One region of the Pradoshia sp. Z3_51 genome, then DNA from elsewhere that is predicted to be linked to it. Evidence: a T-box and tRNA genes for the amino acid it is inferred to sense, from the RefSeq annotation. Region 1 holds a T-box; the other holds one or more tRNA genes.
What was found. A T-box is a leader RNA that pairs with one kind of tRNA and senses whether it is charged. The one in region 1 lies ahead of AC4BHA_RS08175 (valine--tRNA ligase), so its partner is inferred to be a tRNA-Val.
Positions count from the first base shown of each region.

Region 2: it has a tRNA-Val gene. The T-box ahead of AC4BHA_RS08175 (valine--tRNA ligase) is inferred to sense a tRNA for this amino acid. The anticodon was not compared.

Region 1 is NZ_JBZAJC010000003.1:202,897-212,245, reverse strand. It holds gene AC4BHA_RS08215 (cytochrome C assembly family protein) at 1-327, shown strand, start outside; gene hemC (hydroxymethylbilane synthase) at 341-1,273, shown strand; gene AC4BHA_RS08205 (uroporphyrinogen-III synthase) at 1,274-2,053, shown strand; gene hemB (porphobilinogen synthase) at 2,071-3,060, shown strand; gene hemL (glutamate-1-semialdehyde 2,1-aminomutase) at 3,088-4,377, shown strand; gene AC4BHA_RS08190 (LysM peptidoglycan-binding domain-containing protein) at 4,649-6,118, shown strand; gene ysxE (spore coat protein YsxE) at 6,305-7,327, shown strand; gene AC4BHA_RS08180 (YszA family small membrane protein) at 7,417-7,608, opposite strand; T-box leader at 7,830-8,064, shown strand; gene AC4BHA_RS08175 (valine--tRNA ligase) at 8,132-9,349, shown strand, end outside.
Region 2 is NZ_JBZAJC010000002.1:66,824-76,172, forward strand. It holds gene ulaA (PTS ascorbate transporter subunit IIC) at 1-369, shown strand, start outside; gene AC4BHA_RS03960 (hypothetical protein) at 474-1,079, opposite strand; gene AC4BHA_RS03965 (hypothetical protein) at 1,416-1,733, shown strand; gene AC4BHA_RS03970 (hypothetical protein) at 1,733-1,882, shown strand; gene AC4BHA_RS03975 (hypothetical protein) at 1,913-2,575, shown strand; gene AC4BHA_RS03980 (hypothetical protein) at 2,708-2,959, shown strand; gene AC4BHA_RS03985 (ATP-dependent nuclease) at 3,556-5,559, shown strand; gene AC4BHA_RS03990 (UvrD-helicase domain-containing protein) at 5,549-7,312, shown strand; tRNA gene AC4BHA_RS03995 (tRNA-Val) at 7,508-7,580, opposite strand; partial or broken gene AC4BHA_RS04000 (lasso peptide biosynthesis PqqD family chaperone) at 8,379-8,616, shown strand; gene AC4BHA_RS04005 (lasso peptide biosynthesis B2 protein) at 8,648-9,118, shown strand; gene AC4BHA_RS04010 (helix-turn-helix domain-containing protein) at 9,282-9,349, shown strand, end outside.

The DNA of each region.
Region 1 (9,349 bases):
TGGGGGAAAAGGCTGAACAGGCTGGGAGATCTGGCGAAACTGGAACAGCTGTCTTATATACTGGTAGCAATCGGTGTACCTCTGTTATTATTATCATTAATACTAGGTCTTGAATGGGCCTATATAATCGTTTCGGATATTAATTGGTATGATAGTAAAATTCTTGGCTCATTTGCCTGCCTAATTATATATGGAATCTATTTATATCTTAAAGTTAACAACCGGATTTATGGGAAATCACTCGCTTATTGGAATATTGGTTCATTCTTGTTAGTGCTAGTGAATTTCTTCTTTTTCGGCAGCATATCAGCATTTCATGTCTATTGATGGAGGGTAAATCATGAGAAAAATCATTATCGGTTCACGTAGAAGTAAATTAGCATTGACACAATCTAATTGGGTTATTGACCAGCTGAAAAATCTGGGATTACCGTTTGAATTTGAATTGAAAGAAATTGTGACAAAGGGTGACAGGATTTTAGACGTAACTCTCTCTAAGGTCGGAGGAAAAGGTCTTTTTGTAAAAGAAATCGAACAAGCCATGCTAGATGGGGAAATTGATATGGCCATTCATAGCATGAAAGACATGCCGGCAGAGCTTCCAGAAGGGTTAACAATTGGCTGTATTCCAGAGCGTGAGGATCATCGTGATGTGTTGATTTCAAAAAATAATCTAACGCTTGCAGAACTTCCGGAAGGTGCGATTGTCGGTACAAGCAGCTTAAGAAGAAGTGCTCAATTGTTGGCAAAACGTCCGGATTTAACAATCAAGTGGATTAGAGGGAATGTGGATACACGTATTCAAAAATTAAAAGATGAAGAATATGATGCAATCGTATTGGCGGCAGCAGGTCTTTCGAGATTAGGCTGGAAAAAGGATGTTGTCAGTGATTTCCTTGATGAAGATACTTGCATACCTGCAGTTGGCCAAGGGGCGCTGGCGATTGAATGCAGAGCAGACGATCATGAGCTATTGCAGGAATTAGCTAAATTAACTTGTCAGGATACAAAAGAAGCTGTTACAGCGGAGCGTGTCTTCCTCAATAAAATGGAGGGTGGCTGTCAGGTTCCAATTGCAGGTTTTGCATATAAAGACGAAAAAGGGACCTTACAATTCCAGGCACTCGTCGGAACGCCTGATGGGCGTACCATTTATCGTGAACAAATTTCAGGAGATGATCCTGAAAGCTTAGGTATAACAGCTGCCAATCGCCTAATCGAACGGGGAGCAAAGACTTTAATTGAAAAGGTTAAAGAGGAGATGGAAAGCTAAATGAAGCATTCCTTGTTTCTTTCGGGTAAAGGCGTATTGGTTACAAGAGAAGAAGCGCAGGCCGAACAATTGTGTGCCATGATTGCTGAGCATGGAGGGGTACCAATTAAGGTGCCTCTTCTTTCGTTTCAAAAGGTTGATGCAGATAGGCTTGAATCAGTAAAAGAAAAGCTGAGCAGGCTGGAATCTTTTGATTGGATCGTTTTCACAAGCAAGCCGGGTGTTGATCTATTTTGTGAGATGCTGAACGAAATGGAATTTGAAGGAATCTATCCTAAAATAGCAGCCATTGGTAAAAAAACGAAAGCAGCCTTGCAGGAACATGGTCTGCAGCCTACTTTTATCCCACCGAAATATGTAGCTGAATCTTTTTTGCCTGCGTTTCTGGAAGTAGTGGATACGAGCGAATCTGTGCTCATTATAAAGGGTGATTTGGCGAGAGATTATCTATTTAATGGGCTGATAGCTACAGGTATACATACAGAGGAGTCCGTTATTTACAGCAACCGTATGCCAGAAGACAGTGAACAAGCCTTGGTGGATGTACTTACAAATAAAAAGATAGATATTCTATTATTTACGAGCCCTTCGACAGTAAATCATTTTATGAAGACCGTGAAAAAACATCATTTATTTGACTGTTTGATAGATAAAGTGACAGTTGCAATCGGACCGGTCACGAGGAAAAGAGCCGAAGAACTGGGCGTGGCTGTCACATTATGTCCGGAGCAATATACCGTAGATGAAATGATGAAAGAATTAAGGCAGTATTATTCGTAATATAGGAGGACCTTAAAATGGCCAATATTGAATTTAATCGACACAGAAGATTAAGAAGAAATGAATCTATGAGAGCGCTTGTGCGTGAAACACATTTACATGTAGAAGACTTTATTTATCCGATTTTTATTACGGAAGGTACAAATGAAAAGAACCCCGTTACTTCTATGCCAGGAATCTATCAATTTTCCATGGATCGTTTGAAAGAGGAAATGGATGAAGTGGCTTCACTTGGTATCAAATCTGTCATTCTCTTTGGAGTACCGGATCAGGAAAATAAGGATGAATGTGGGACAGGTGCTTTTCATACACATGGGATTGTCCAAAAAGGGATTCGTTTTGTAAAAGAAAACTATCCTGAAATTCTTGTTGTAGCTGATACATGTTTATGTGAATATACAAGCCACGGTCACTGCGGTATGGTTGAAAATGATGAAATCTTAAACGATGAAAGTCTGGAGCTTTTGGTTAAAACAGCTGTCAGCCAGGCGGAAGCAGGAGCGGATATTATTGCTCCTTCCAATATGATGGATGGATTTGTGGCTGCGATTCGCCAGGGTCTTGATGAATCAGGCTATCAGCACATCCCAATCATGTCCTATGCCGTTAAATATGCATCCGCATTTTATGGTCCATTCCGTGAAGCAGCAAACGGAGCACCTCAATTTGGTGATAGAAAATCCTATCAAATGGATTATGCCAACCGTATTGAAGCCTTGCGTGAAGCTGAATCAGACGTTCAGGAGGGAGCGGATTTTATCATTGTGAAGCCAGCTCTTGCTTTCCTCGATATCATTCGCGATGTGAAGAATACAGTAAATCTGCCTCTTGTAGCTTATAATGTAAGTGGAGAGTATTCCATGGTTAAAGCAGCTGGTGCAAATGGCTGGATTGACGAAAAAGCTATTGTGATGGAAATGCTAACTGGTATGAAACGTGCCGGTGTAGATTTAATCATTACTTACTTTGCAAAAGATGCAGCAAAATGGTTAAAAGAATCAAATTAATTCCATATATAAAGGAGATTGCAGCATATGCGTTCATATGAAAATTCTAAGAAAGCATTCCAGGAATCCATCAATTTATTGCCGGGCGGCGTAAACAGCCCTGTCCGTGCTTTTAAATCTGTAAATATGGATCCGATTTTTATGGAAAGAGGAAAGGGTTCAAAAATCTATGATATTGATGGCAATGAATATATTGATTATGTTCTTTCCTGGGGACCGCTGATTCTTGGCCATGCAAATGACCGGGTAGTAGAGGCGATTAAAAAGGTTGCTGAAACTGGTACAAGCTTTGGTGCTCCAACTTTAATGGAAAATAAATTGGCACAGCTTGTAATTGATCGTGTCCCATCAATTGAAATGATACGGATGGTTTCCTCCGGTACAGAAGCAACCATGAGCGCACTTCGTCTGGCACGAGGATATACAGGACGAGATAAGATCCTTAAATTTGAAGGATGTTATCACGGACATGGAGATTCATTGCTTATCAAAGCAGGTTCAGGAGTTGCTACACTTGGTTTGCCAGATAGCCCTGGTGTTCCAGAGGGCGTTGCGCGAAATACCATTACAGTTCCATACAATGATCTTGAGAGTGTAAAACTTGCTTTTGACCAATATGGCGAAGATATAGCAGCTGTAATTGTAGAGCCAGTTGCGGGAAATATGGGAGTAGTCCCTCCACTGCCAGGCTTCTTGCAGGGATTAAGAGAAATTACTGAAAATCACGGTTCTTTATTAGTCTTTGACGAAGTTATGACCGGTTTCCGTGTTGATTATCAATGTGCGCAAGGTCATTTCGATGTTACTCCAGATTTAACTTGTCTAGGAAAAGTAATTGGCGGAGGACTTCCAGTAGGAGCATTCGGCGGTAAAAAAGAGATCATGAGCCAAATTGCGCCAAGCGGTTCCATCTATCAAGCCGGTACATTATCAGGAAATCCGATTGCGATGACAGCCGGTTATGAAACGTTAATCCAGCTTAATGAGGATACGTATAAAGAGTTTACTAAAAAAGCAGATCTCTTAGAGGCAGGGTTTAAGGAAGCAGCTGAAACCTACCAAGTACCTTTAACGTGTAATCGAGCAGGGTCTATGATTGGCTTCTTCTTTACTAATGAACAGGTTAAAGATTACGAGTCTGCAAAACAATCAGATCTTCAATTTTTTGCGAATTATTATAAAGAAATGGCGGAAAATGGTGTATTCTTGCCGCCTTCTCAATTTGAAGGAATCTTTCTTTCAGTTGAACATAGTAATGAAGATATTCAAAAGACTATACAGGCTGCCCAAAAAGCGTTTAAAGCAATTAAACGATAAAGTGAAACAATGTCCGTTGAGGAATTACTTTCATTCCACACGGAGCATTAGTTGAACTAATCGACTTCTTACTGCTGCTTACCTTTGTTTTAGGCGAGAGTCCATGCTCCAATTTGAATGAGATAAAGTGATTAGTAGATTCCCCCGAGTATGCTCTCGGGGGAATTTTTTTATTCTCCAGACATACGTTTAACAAAGCACATATTTTCTGTATCTGCAGCATAGGCTGATAATGGCATTTAGATGAAAAGGGCTGAAGGGAGGAAATTGGGTGTCTGAGGATCATGCATCGTCATTACGATTTTCATTAGAAGAGAGTGTGTGGTTTCAAAGGGGACAGGAAGTTGAGGAACTGTATTCCATTTCGCTTGAACCAAATGTTTCAGCTCATCAAGTAGAACAGTATGTGATTCTTAAAGGGACTCTGGATTTAATGGGGGAATATAAGGCCACTGAGGCAACAGGACAGGAAGAAGGAGCAGAAGATCCGTTTCGGCGCTATGTTTCTGTAATCGAACAAAGGGAGCATCATTTATTTGAATTCCATCAGCAATTTCCTGTAGATATAACGATTCCTGCAGAAAGAGTTCGGGAAATGGATGAGCTTAATATAGGTGTGCATACCTTTGATTATAAGCTGCCAGAAAAGGGATATCTGCAAATTAGAGCAGATTTATGGATTGGTGGAGTTTACGATAATTTGCCTGAAGAGCAGACGCAAGTGACAGAGACAGAGGAACGGGAAGAGACTTCAAACTATCAAAATGGAACATCCGGGCGATTTCAGGAAGAGCATCATACTCATACATGGAATAAAATCAACGAAGATTTTGAGGAGTCAGCAGAGGAGATTACTATTCAGGCAGAAGTCCATAATGAGCAAGAGGAAGAACAGATAGAGGTGCATTTATATCGGGAAAATTCTGAGGATGAGGATCAGGAGCAGGAGGATTTGGCAGATTCGCCTGAGATTTATCTCAAGAACCCAACTTCTTATATAGAGAGTAATCATAACCAGGATGACCATTTTTATGTTGAAACTAAATTGTCACCCCGACTGCATCAACCAGCCGATTATGAAGAAACACAGCCGAATGATGAGTCAGATCATACAGACAAGGACTATAGCCCTTTTGCTTTTGAACCGGACCAATTAGTTGACAGACAAAAGCAAAAAGATGAAAACCAATCTTTTTCCATTCCATATGATAATAGATTTGATGAGGGTCCTCCGGAATTAATGGAAGTCGTTCCTTTTACTGCCGAGTATGGAAAAGAGGAAAGTTCAGAATATGAAAAAGAGGAAAGTCCTGAATATGACAGAGTACAGCCGCACCAATCTCAAGCGAATGTAGCACCAGATTTGAATAAAGCTGCAGTAGAACCGGAAACAAATGTTTCTCGCATACGTCAACAGAAAAAAGAACAAACATCCAATCAGTATGTAGAGAAAAAGTATCAATCGTCTGATTCTAAAAGAAAGAATGGGAAGGAGAACGAAGATCAAACTGAAGGTAAGTCTAAATCTTTGTTATACGATTTATTTACAGAGGAGGAAGAATCACAACAATCAAAAGTAAGAGTCTGTATTGTCCAAAATGGAGAAAATATTGATGTTCTGGCAGATCGATATAAAACGAGCGTTCAGCATATCGCGAGAATAAACGGGTTGGAATTAACATCCGATCTAAAAGCTGGTCAGGTAATTTATATTCCTGAAGCTGCTGCTTCTTATAAATAATAGGTCTAGTTAACAGCAGAGCACAGCATTATATGCTCTGCTTTTTTAATAGGAATAGTACAATGCAATTTAACTGTGAGAAACATGGCTGCATAGCTCATTAAAAAATAATGACTTATGATAGGGCAGCTGAAATAGATTTCATTGGTTTCCAAAAAGGGCACATGCAGAAAGGGTGCCAGAGGAATGTTAAGAAAAGATCAGGAGTGGATATCTGAGTTTCTAAGAAACTATCAATTGGAACTTGAATTTTACGAGGATTTTGGAAAAGTAAAAAAAGTATATACGAACAATGGTATATTTGCGATTAAAACCATCCCGGCAACCAAAGGCATTGATTTTATCAAAAATGTGCAGAACCTATATCAAAATGGATATAACCGAATTGTTCCGATTTTTCCAACAGTTGATGGCAGATATGGAGTATTAACTCATGATAAAATCAGTTACCTTATGCCTTGGCTGCCGGATGAACATATAGAGGAACGGGCAGAACGACACCAGCAGATGTTCAGGGAATTGGCAAGAATGCATACGCTATCTGGCAAAGAAATTAACATTACGAAAGAGGAACGGGAAGAGCATTATGAAAAAACAGTCAAGGAGTGGGAGGAGCAAAAGGAATTTATTCGTGAAATGGTAACAACCATCGAAAAGAAGTGGTATATGTCTCCGTTTGAGCAGTTGTTTAGTATGTGCTTTTATGACTTGTCTCAGGCTCTGACGTATTCCTTAAATAAACTGAAGGAGTGGTTTGACCTAACAAAGGAAGAAGAAAAAGTACGCAGTGTGGTGACCCATGGAAATATCTCAATTCATCATTTCTTATATAGTGAAAATGGTTATGGCCATTTTATCAATTTTGAACAGAGTAAAACCGCACCTGCCTATTTCGACTTATTGCCTTTTGTCGTTAAGCAGTTAAAAACTTATCCAATCCAGGGTGAAGAAATAGTTGAGTGGATCTATCTTTATCTGAAGTATTTTCCCTACAAGGAGGGTGAGCTGCGTTTATTCTTATCCTATTTAGCCTATCCGGCTAATTGTATCAAGGTAGTAGAACAATACTCCAGAAAAAAAGGTAAACAGGATGAAATACAATTTTGCCGAAGATTCCAAAGGCAGTATTGGTTATTAAAAAACATTGAATATATTATTATGAGGATGGAACAAATAGAAGAAAGCAAAAAGGCGAAGGAAGAGAAATAAAAGATATGGCATCAACATAATAAAATGATAGGCTGTATCAAACAAAAACCAGGCAAACCTACCTGGTCTAAATGAATAGTTATAAAAGATTACAGAATATCAAAGTGGAAGGCTAAAGCAAGACCAATCAGTAATAATAGCAGAAATAAATCAAAAGTGGTCGGAAAAAAGAATGTCCGGATTCCTTGAAAAACGGCAAAGGGAATGGAGAATTGCTGTAAGACATTTCTTGTATTTCGAATCCACGGAGGCATATTGTATTGAGTTACCTTTTTTCGCATGTAAATTCCCCCTTTATGATAGAATATAAAATTACCCCTGAATGGGTGTCTGTACAGCATTATTTAAAGCGTCTAAGAATGAGAATTGACGATGACACCTTGGACATAGGCTTGAATAAAATATAGAAAAATGGGAAACAATGATTGACGAGTAGATGCATACTTATGTATGATAACAGTATTAAAAAATGATTTCCGATTATGAGAAACCAAAATAACAATGAAAAGCTTTGAATGGGAAGAGTATGTGATTAAGACTGTAAGAGAGAGGAATCCATCGGCTGTAAGATTCCTTCAGTAACCGTAATCGCAGAAGGTCGCCCGGGAGCTGTTTCCGTGAACGTCAATAGTAGCGGATAACCGGTGAAGAGCCGTTAACGAAATGAAGTGCCGATACAACAGTTATTTGTATTGGAACAAAGGTGGTACCGCGAGACATACCGTTTCGTCCTTTTTATATAGAGGATGAAGCGGTTTTTTTATTGCGTTTTTCACCAATTATGAAAGTAAAGGAGAATGAAAAATGGAGCAACAAACGGATATTGGTATGCCAACCAAATACGATCCTCAATCAATCGAAAAAGGACGCTATGATTGGTGGTTAAAGGGTAAATTCTTTGAAGCGGGACAGGATAAACAAAAAGAACCTTATACGATTGTAATTCCTCCTCCAAACGTAACGGGTAAACTGCATTTAGGTCATGCATGGGATACTGCGCTTCAGGATATTTTGACAAGAATGAAGAGAATGCAGGGTTATGACGTATTATGGCTGCCAGGTATGGACCATGCGGGAATCGCAACTCAAGCGAAGGTAGAAGAAAAACTGCGCAATCAAGGTGTTTCACGTTATGATTTGGGACGTGAGAAATTTGTTGAAGAAACATGGAAATGGAAAGAGGAATACGCATCTCATATCCGTGAGCAATGGGCAAAAATTGGATTGGGCCTTGATTATACTCGTGAACGCTTTACTCTAGATGAGGGACTTTCAAAAGCTGTTCGTGAAGTGTTTGTAAAACTTTATGAAAAAGGCCTTATTTACCGCGGTGAATATATTATTAACTGGGATCCAAGTACAAAAACAGCGATCTCTGATATTGAAGTAATTCATAAAGAGGTTAAGGGTGCTTTTTATCATATGCGCTACCCACTTGCAGATGGCAGCGGGCATATTGAAGTTGCGACAACTCGTCCGGAAACAATGCTTGGCGATACAGCAGTTGCAGTTCACCCGGAAGATGACCGTTATAAGCACCTGATTGGAAAAACGGTTATCCTGCCAATCGTAGGAAGAGAAATTCCGATTGTTGGCGATGATTATGTAGAGATGGATTTTGGTTCCGGCGTTGTAAAAATTACACCAGCACATGATCCTAATGACTTCGAGGTAGGTAATCGTCATAATCTTGAACGCATTCTAGTTATGAATGAAGACGGAACGATGAACGCGAAGGCTGGCAAATATGAAGGTATGGACCGTTTCGATTGCCGTAAGCAAATTGTGAAAGATCTTCAGGATCAGGGAGTGTTGTTCAAAATTGAAGAGCATATCCATCAGGTTGGACACTCTGAAAGAAGCGGATCTGTTGTAGAGCCTTATTTATCTACACAATGGTTTGTTAAAATGGGACCATTGGCAGAGCGTGCAATTGAAATGCAATCCACTGAAGGTAAAGTAGAATTCGTACCGGAACGCTTTGAGAAAACATATTTGAATTGGATGGATAATATCCATGAC
Region 2 (9,349 bases), on a different contig from region 1:
AAACCGGCATTGGATGTACCAGTGGTGTTCCCTTTCGCCCCAAATGCAGTCATTATTGGTTTTATTTTTAGCTTTCTCGGAGGTATTATAAGTATGTTTTTACTTCCGTTATTTGGCTTGAAAGTAATTGTTCCTGGTCTAGTACCACACTTCTTTTGCGGAGCAACAGCTGGTGTATTCGGAAACGCTACCGGCGGCAGAAGAGGAGCTATGTTAGGTGCATTTGTTAACGGTATTCTGATCAGCTTCTTGCCAGCATTATTACTACCGGTCTTAGGAGACTTAGGTTTTGAAGGTACAACATTTGGCGATACCGATTTCGCGATCGTGGGTATTTTCTTAGGATATTTAATGAAACTATTTATGTAGATGCTAGAAAAGCATCGAACAACAGAAGAAGTGATAAATATTTTAGTTTTAAATGAGTTTTAACGCAAAAAAAGCAACTACATCATAATTTGTAGTTGCTTTCTTTAATGTTTTGAATAAAATTTTCTGCGTAGACCCAGGTATTCTGTTGCCGTGATCATCATTTGAGCTTTCTTTGCTTGTTGATGTGCCATTACAATGTTTGAGCATTTCATATAAGCTTGATCTAGTACATTCTTGACCTCTTGCCGTTTATCTTCTGCGATTTCATCTGGGAACCAATCATTTGCGAACCCTGTAATCATATATAATGAAATTACTTTTTCGGGGAATGATGTTGTATCACGATTGTCCAGTTCTTCTATTATCCTTGCTAAATTAGTGTTTGATTTGAGCAGGTTATAATAGCTTGCTGTTGCCTCGTATAAAGCGTCCAGCTCTTGTTTGTGATGTAATGCTTGGAGTGTTGTCACCGCTTCTTCAATCGTATCAAACCAATCATTTATTCCGGAGATTAAAAGGCTGGTTTGCGGGTCTGCTAACCCATATCCATTCATCACTTCGCAATCTGGGTAATGCTTTAACAATTCATTTTTTGTCGTGAAGATATCCCCGTGATAGGTCTCTCCTAAAGTATCATATACTTTATTGGCATAGAGACGAATCAGGTTTCCCTCTTTCATTTCCACTATCACTTCAAGCTTCTCCATCTTGCATTCCTTCTTTCATGTAGGTTTTGGATAGGATAGCAGCTATATTGTAAATTTGTTTTATAAGTATGTATCAAAAAAGAAAGGTTATATATTTACTTTACCTTCTGCTTAATCGTTTTGTATAGAGACAAAATATTACTAATAAACTGATTCTTTGAGAGAATCACCAGTGTATAACAACTAGTTAAGAATCATAGAGAAGTAGTGAAATTTAATGTAAATATGTGGTTAAATAAATGGAAGAAGGGGTTAGGTATATTCTTCTTTTCAAAAAATAGTGAGGGGTAATATCTATGTTCAAAATTACAAAGAATCCGTCTGGAAATACATACCGTGAGCTTATTGAATTGGCATTTAGTTCTTAGAAAGGATATGGGAGACTTAACTAAGTTTGCCCCCATTCTACGAAAGTTTGATCCATCATTTAAGCTTATGAAAGAGCAATCTGAATGGGCAAGTAACATTTTAGGAGATAATCAAACTGCAAAAGTATATTATTTTTCCACAGATGAATATGCAAAAAAACAGTCTTGGAACTATCCAATTCTTTATTTGGTTGGGTTTTCCCTGACTTACCTGAAGATTTATCATTTTTTAAAGAAGGTGAGGACTGGCTGGCAACTAATTCTCATGAATCAGAGTGCTATATAATGACATCAGATAAAAATGAAATAGCCAAAATTAATGCAATTAAAGGTTTAACTTATGAATGGGAAAGAGGAAAAGTAAGGGCTGTTAAGAAAGCTAGTAAAAACAAGCGAATGTCTAAGCATTCCAGACCATGGGAAAATGTAAATTAAATTATTTTTTGTATAAAGAGGTGGATGTACTTGTTTTTAAATGATATTCAGTTATTAGATGAGAGTGATAAAACAAATATATATACAGATGCAATATGTATAACTGAAATGTTTTTATGGTATCTAGGTAAGAAATTTAAAACAGAAGATTGTAAAGCCATTTTCTTTCAATGTGGTGATTATGAAAATGTCCGGGTCATTAAAGAAGAACAAGAAGGCTACGATGTTCTGGTCCCTAAAAATAGTTATGATGTTCAATTACCTTTAGACTTATCAAAGTATAATAAAGCAACTGACTTTGGTAAAAAGAAGATATTAACGTTAGCTTTGCAGAGGGGGATGACTTATTTAGCTGAATCTAAGGATTGGGATATAAAGAAGGTTGATCAATCAATAGAAAGAATGTATGAAAAAAAATTAACACATACTTTTCAAGCGTGGAAAGGAAAGCTATCACCTGATAAAAGGAAATTAGCTTATCCATTAGTTCACTTAGATTTAAATGAATTTAAAGTATCACTTATTGTAGAAGATAGAAGAAAGCAAATAATAGCGACTAAAGAGATTGCCGTAACAAAGCCTGATTTGGATGAATTAGGTTATTATATGAAAAAATTAGAATGGCTAAGTGATTCCGAAGTAATTCTTTATACCAGAGCTCATAAAAAGACATATAATAGTATACTTTTATAAAAATAGGTTTGTATTTAACATACCATCAATAATAGCACAGACCAAGGCAAAGAACGTCTAATCAAACTAGCGAAGGTTCCTTATATGCCATTCCACAATTTCAGACATACTCATGCAACGATATGAATGAGGATGGGTGAGAATCCGAAAGTGGTTAGTGAGCGTCTGGGACATGCCAGAGTTGGGATAACACTCGATATCTATTCCTATACAATGAGGAAATGCAGAAGCGGACAGCGGATCGGTTTGGTGAACATTTTGGATTTAACGGAAATAATGGAGACAGCTGAACCCATGGAAAGACGGGGATCGTGCAGTGTCGTGTGCAGCTTTTGTGCAGTCTTTGGGCAATGTATAAATATACAGGAAAAATCGGACATTTAACGAAAAACAGAAAAAAGGCTCAAACCCTTGATACTCTTAGGTTTAAGCCTTCTTGAAAAGTATGATCCCGACTGGGTTCGAACCAGCGACCCCCACCCTGTCAAGAATGTGTCAGGGCAAATTAGGTATACTAATATAGTAAGTTAGTACCTAATCATATCGAGCATGGTTGTGAGAGCCAGATTTTCGTAGTTTTCAAAATGACTAGATACTATCTTGATATATTTCGTCGCCAATTTGGTCGCCATTGCCACCACTCGTCACCACCACATAAAAATCGTTGGTCGCCAGTAATTAAGCATAAATATCCAATGTTAGTTTGGTTTCATATATAACTATTCAAAGTAGGATGGGTTTCCGCTAAGATTTTCAATAAAAGTATAAGAACTTAGAAAGCATGTTTTGAGAATTTTCAAAACGTGCTTTTTTACTTCTCTTAATTTTATGAGGTAATTATGAATTTTATTAGAAGATTCATAGGAGTGTGGTTAATAAGTATAGGTATATTATGAGGACTAAAATTCGAATAATAAGGAGAGATGTGTAAATTAATGGTAAAATATGTTGTGTGAGTAAAGTTCGAAAGGGGAATATTAATGTACTTACATAGTGTTAGATTGTGGAATTGGCGCAAGTTTGGTCAAAGTCCTAATGGTCAAGCTGGAATTGAAGTTGAATTTAAAGAAGGTCTGAATATATTAGTTGGAGAAAATGACTCTGGAAAAACCGCGATTATTGACGCAATTAAAATGATTTTAGGTACTAATAGCAATGATATAAATTGGGTAACTGAGTTAGATTTCCATGATGGAAGTTCCTTATTAAAAATTGAGTGTGTTTTTCGTGGATTAAGTAAAAGAGAAGAGTCATATTTTTATGAATGGTTAACGATTAAATCACAAAAATCAGAATTTCGCATTGTTTTAGAAGCAGAACAATATGAAGACATTAATATGAAGAAAAAAATTAAGAGAAGTGTTAAAGCGGGACCAGAGAATCTTGAAATGGCAATGGATGATTCTATCAGACAATTATTAGCAGTTACGTATTTGAAACCTTTGCGGGACGCAAATACAGAATTAAGCCCAGGCAATAAATCGAGAATTGCTCAAGTTATCAAGAGTTTAAAGGATTTTTCTCAGGATAGCGCAGAAAAAGAAAAAGTTATCGGGAGCTTCTCTACTGCTTTTGATGAACTGAAGGAAGTTCTAAATGAGCCAGTTTTAAGCAAAATTGGTATTACTGTTGACCAATTTTTTGAGGAAAATAATAAAAAGGTACCTGAAATCAGAAATAGAAAAATGGACTTTTCGGAAATATTGAGAAAGTTAGAAATGAATCTAGGAGAGACAAGCACAGGACTAGGGAGTTCAAATTTACTATTTATGGCTGTTGAACTTCTACTTTTAAGTGAAACTGAAATTGGACCGAAGATTGCATTAATAGAAGAAATTGAAGCACATATACACCCACAAGCACAACTTCGTGTAATAAAACATTTTGAAAAAAATGTTGAGGAAACAAATATTCAATATATTTTTACTTCACATAGTCCAATTTTAGCCGCCTCTGTTTCATTGGAAAATGTAATCTTTGTATACAATAATCAGGCGTTTCCGATGAAACAAGGTCAGACTATGTTGGAAAATGAGGACTATGAATTTTTAGAAAGATTTCTAGACGCAACAAAAGCAAACTTGTTTTTTGCAAGAGGAGTTATTTTTGTAGAAGGTGACGCAGAAAATCTATTATTGCCAGCCATTGCAGAAGTTATTGACAGGCCTTTACATAAATATGGTACCTCAATAATTAATGTAGGTAGTTTAGCATTTAAACGATATTCATCTATATTTTTAAGGTCAGACCAAAATAAAAAGATGAATTTTCCTATTGCTATCATTACGGATCTAGATTTAAAACCCTTAGAATATTATGGGGAGCCCTGTTATATAAAAATTAATGAAGAGGTTAATAGAAAAATCGCTGAACTGTATGATATTGATGATTTAAGCAGTGATTTAAATAATACTATATTTATACAATTTAAAGATTTAATAAGCAAAACAGAAGAAGCCTACGGAAAAGAAATAAAAAAAACTATTACTAATGATAAAGAAAAGAAACAAAGATTTGAAGAGATAGCAACATCTATTAAAGCTTTGTTAATGACTGTTAAACCTAGTTTTGATGAATATAAGCAAGAGCGGGAGAGACAAATTAGAGAAAGATACTTTGATGATTTTGAACAAACGAAAGTATTTATTTCTCGACCTTGGACATTAGAACATTCTATCGCTAGTAGTTTTTTGTATGAAGAATTTGAAGACTTATTGTTAAAGATAAATTACGTTACAGAGAGTTATAAAGTGAAACAAAAGGGAATTTGGTCAGAAATTGATGATAAAGCTGTAAGAGCGACTGAAATATATTCCTTTTTATTGAACAAAGAAATATCTAAATCTATTGTTGCCCAACAATTTTCCAAATTACTTATAGATAATAAGGAAAATTTTAAAAATAAATTATTAGAAGACGAATCATTAAAGCATTTAGTACAAGCAATCAAACATGTAACAGGAGGAGATGATGTTGCAGTTTGATGAAAAAGAATATGAATTAGTAGAAAGTATCTTATTGGGTGATGGAAAATTTAATGAACTGCAAAGGAAATTTATTGAACTTTTTGAGAAGAAAATAATTATTGCTGGACCAGGGGCAGGAAAAACTACAGCTTTAGCAGCAAAACTAGTTTTGTTATTTAGGTATATAAATAAAATGAAAATTAAAGATGGAGTCTGTATTATTACCTATACAAATGTAGGTGTTAAAGAAATCAATAATACTTTGCAAAGAGCAGGAGTTGGTATTGTAACTCATCCCCATTTTATTGGAACAATTCATGAATTTTTCAATAAATTTTGCGTAATCCCTTTTTTTAAGCAACTCAAGAAGGATTCCATTTATTTTATTGAAGATACGACCGCTGAAATAAAGTTTTACGAGGATTTTTTAGCGCGTAAATATTCCTATTTAAAGAAAGAGTCTAAAAAAGAAATAAGAAAAGCTATTGCTAAAAGAGTATATGACAGTAAATTAATCTTTAATGAATCGGTTGGAAAATTTGAAGTATTAAATTCTAGTGGGTGGGATAAGTTTGAAAAGTATGAGTCTGATATTTTGCAAGCACAACTTACACGTAAAATTAATGGTTATTTAAAGTATGATGATACATTTCTGTTTTCGAAAAAATTTTCGAGTGATAAATACTATAGGGAATTATTGCAAAGACGTTTTAAATATGTGTTTATAGATGAATTTCAAGATACAACTCTTGAAGGTTTAGAGCTTATTAATAAGATTTTTGACACTGGTGAAAACGTAATACAAATGATAGGTGATCCTTATCAAACTATTATGTATAACCAGCCCATGCCGATATACGATGAGAGGATAGTGTTTGAATTAAATTTAACCAATCGTTTTGGCAAGGAAATTTCTCAACCTTTAAATATGATAGTGCCTGAGGCTAATATTCAAGTGAAAGAAGAAAAACGCTCCTTCAAACCTATTGCTTTAATTTATCAGAACGAAAAAGATATTTATCCGGAATATATAAGAATAATTAAAGAACACAATCTTCTCGATAAATCGTTTAGAGAATGTGAGTTTGGAGATAAAGTCCTTGTATTAGTTAAAGCTTGGGCTTCAAAAATAAAAGAAGGAGTAAATTACACTGAAAAAAAATCAAAAAAATCTGATTCACTTGCTGTTCAATTAAAACGGGAAATAATAGAATTTATCTACACTAAAATTAGTATAGTTCATAATGAAAGTTTTAGTGATATTAAAAAATGGGTTAATAATCATGAAAAAATTAATGAATTGAATAGTGTACTAATTGATGTGTTAAAATTTGGGGTTACTGATCCAATAAAAATTATCCTTAAAGAAATAATAAATACAATTCTGTTTGAAAAAGAAATTAGAGGAATAAACATAAATAATAGATTTTTTTCGAAAATTGAAGAGTTAATAAATACTTCTATTGCTGTAGATGAGGACGTAAATTCAGACCTCGATGACATTTATACAATTCATTCTGTTAAGGGTGAGACATTACGTTCTGTTCTAATTGTCAATTTTAACGGTCCTCTTACAGATATATTATTTAATAAATATGGTATTACCGATGAAAATAGCTATTCATTCACTTACCGAAATTTATTATATGTGGCAATGAGTAGGGCAGTATACTTATCTGTATTTGCCATCCAAAAAAATAATATTACAGATGACGCTCTTGAAAAACTCCAAAAACACTGGAGTATAAGAGAAATTAAAGGTGATAAATAATTTTTATAGAATCGCATATCTTAATAGAAGTTGTGCTCTTTTGGCGAGCAAGAGTTGTGCTCTTTTGGCGACCAAGAGTTTTGGTCGCCAATCCGTCGCCAATTGGTATTTAAATGAGAAATTTTTGGAGATATGTTTACATGAAAAAAAGGCTCAAACCCTTGATACCATTGGGTTTGAGCCTTCCTTAATGTATGATCCCGACTGGGTTCGAACCAGCGACCCCCACCCTGTCAAGGTGGTGCTCTCCCAGCTGAGCTACGGAATCAGAATACTATGTAATTAACAATATTTAATATAAAGGGTAAGTCAGTTAAAGTCAAGATGAATTTTTGTTGTAGGATCTTTCTTCTATATAAATACACAAAGCGATCCTTTAAATTAGAGAAGGAACATAGCCTTTTTAGTCCTCATGAATCTGTCTGACATTCTTCAGAGTAAAGTCTGTAATAATCATCACCAAGATCTGTCTAATAATTGGCGATTTTGAAAGCAAATTTATCATTCAGTTGATCTTTTTGCGCATACTAAAAATTATAAAATCTTTAGTAAATTTGTTTGACATAATTTACTAAAAATGATATTTTTAGTATACATCAGTTCTTTATAGAGAACTAGTGACTATTGATCTATGAATTATATCTATAAGTTTGAGAGAACTGATTGTAGTTTAGGATTATATCTATAAAAGATAGATAAACTCAATACAATAATAGGATGAAAAGGGCCTGCTTTGCTCCGTGTGTTCTAAATAAAGAACGATACATCAGGGGTGAAGGAGAAAAAAGTATGTCAAAAACGAATCTTGAGTTGAGGTTCTTCATGTGAAAATAACTTTTGATGGTGGGCAAGTTAACGGTGGTCACAGAGGAAGTTGATTGTGTAGAGAAGGAAAAAGCCCTTATACAAATTTATCGTATAGGGCTTTTTTTAAAATTGGAGTGATGAAGTTGATTCAGGTATTGAAGCAGATGGTGTACCAGGCGTTTGGATTTGCAATCAAAAGTGAAGTTGCCAGAGTTAATTTAGCTTGAAGGATAGAAATCTTAATATATCAACTTTTATTATGTCCAAAAGGAATGTAGTCAGTGATATGGATGGGGAGAAAGTGATGTTAAGCGTCCATAATGTTAAATATTATAATCTCGGTGAAGTCGGAGGCTTAACCTGGGAACTAATGAATGAACCTAAGTATCGATGAGCTTGTGGATCGATTAACAGAAGAGTATGACGGAAGCCCTGAAGAATGTGAAAGTCAGGTTCGTTCATTTCCTGGATATGTTGAAAAAAGAAGAATTAATTGACTAAACCATTACTTCCTAAGGAGTTATGTTTATGAACCTCATTCAGAAAGCTCGAACCTTGCTGTCCATAGATAGTAAAACCTTCATGATGTATGCAGAAGCTTATTGTTCCTTGGGAGTGGCCCGGATACAAAAGAGTCTGCCCTTTTCTAAAATTGCGCCTAAATTGGGCAGAAAGATGGAAGAGACCTCATTAACTTATGTGCCAGCCCATACTGAAATCCTGGAGTTAGTGTCCAAAAGTTTGGAGACGATGAGTAGATATACGTTTTGGGAAAGTAAATGTCTTGTTATGGCGATTGCAGGAATGAGAATGCTCGAGCGGCGTGGCATTGAAAGTACTCTTTATATGGCAACAGCAAGAGATAAGGAAGGAAAGATGAAGGCTCATGCCTGGCTGCGGAGTGGATTATATTTTGTAACTGGAGCCAATGGGAAGGAAGGATACACAGTGGTGGGAACCTTTGCTAAAAGAATGGGGGATCAGAAGGAGAAAAAATGATGGATAGACAACCTTTGCACGTGACCGGTTTTTCCAAAGAGCTGAACCTAATGTTCGCCTTGAGCAAGGTACCAACATGGCAGAAGAGGATATGGAAAAAGTAATTAACTGTTTGCAGATGGTCTTAATGAAGTAAATAATCTGAGCTAAAGAGGTAGAGAAAATGATAGGAAGAAATATACAGGAAATACGTAAACGTAAAGGAATGACACTGACCCAGCTAGCTGCAAA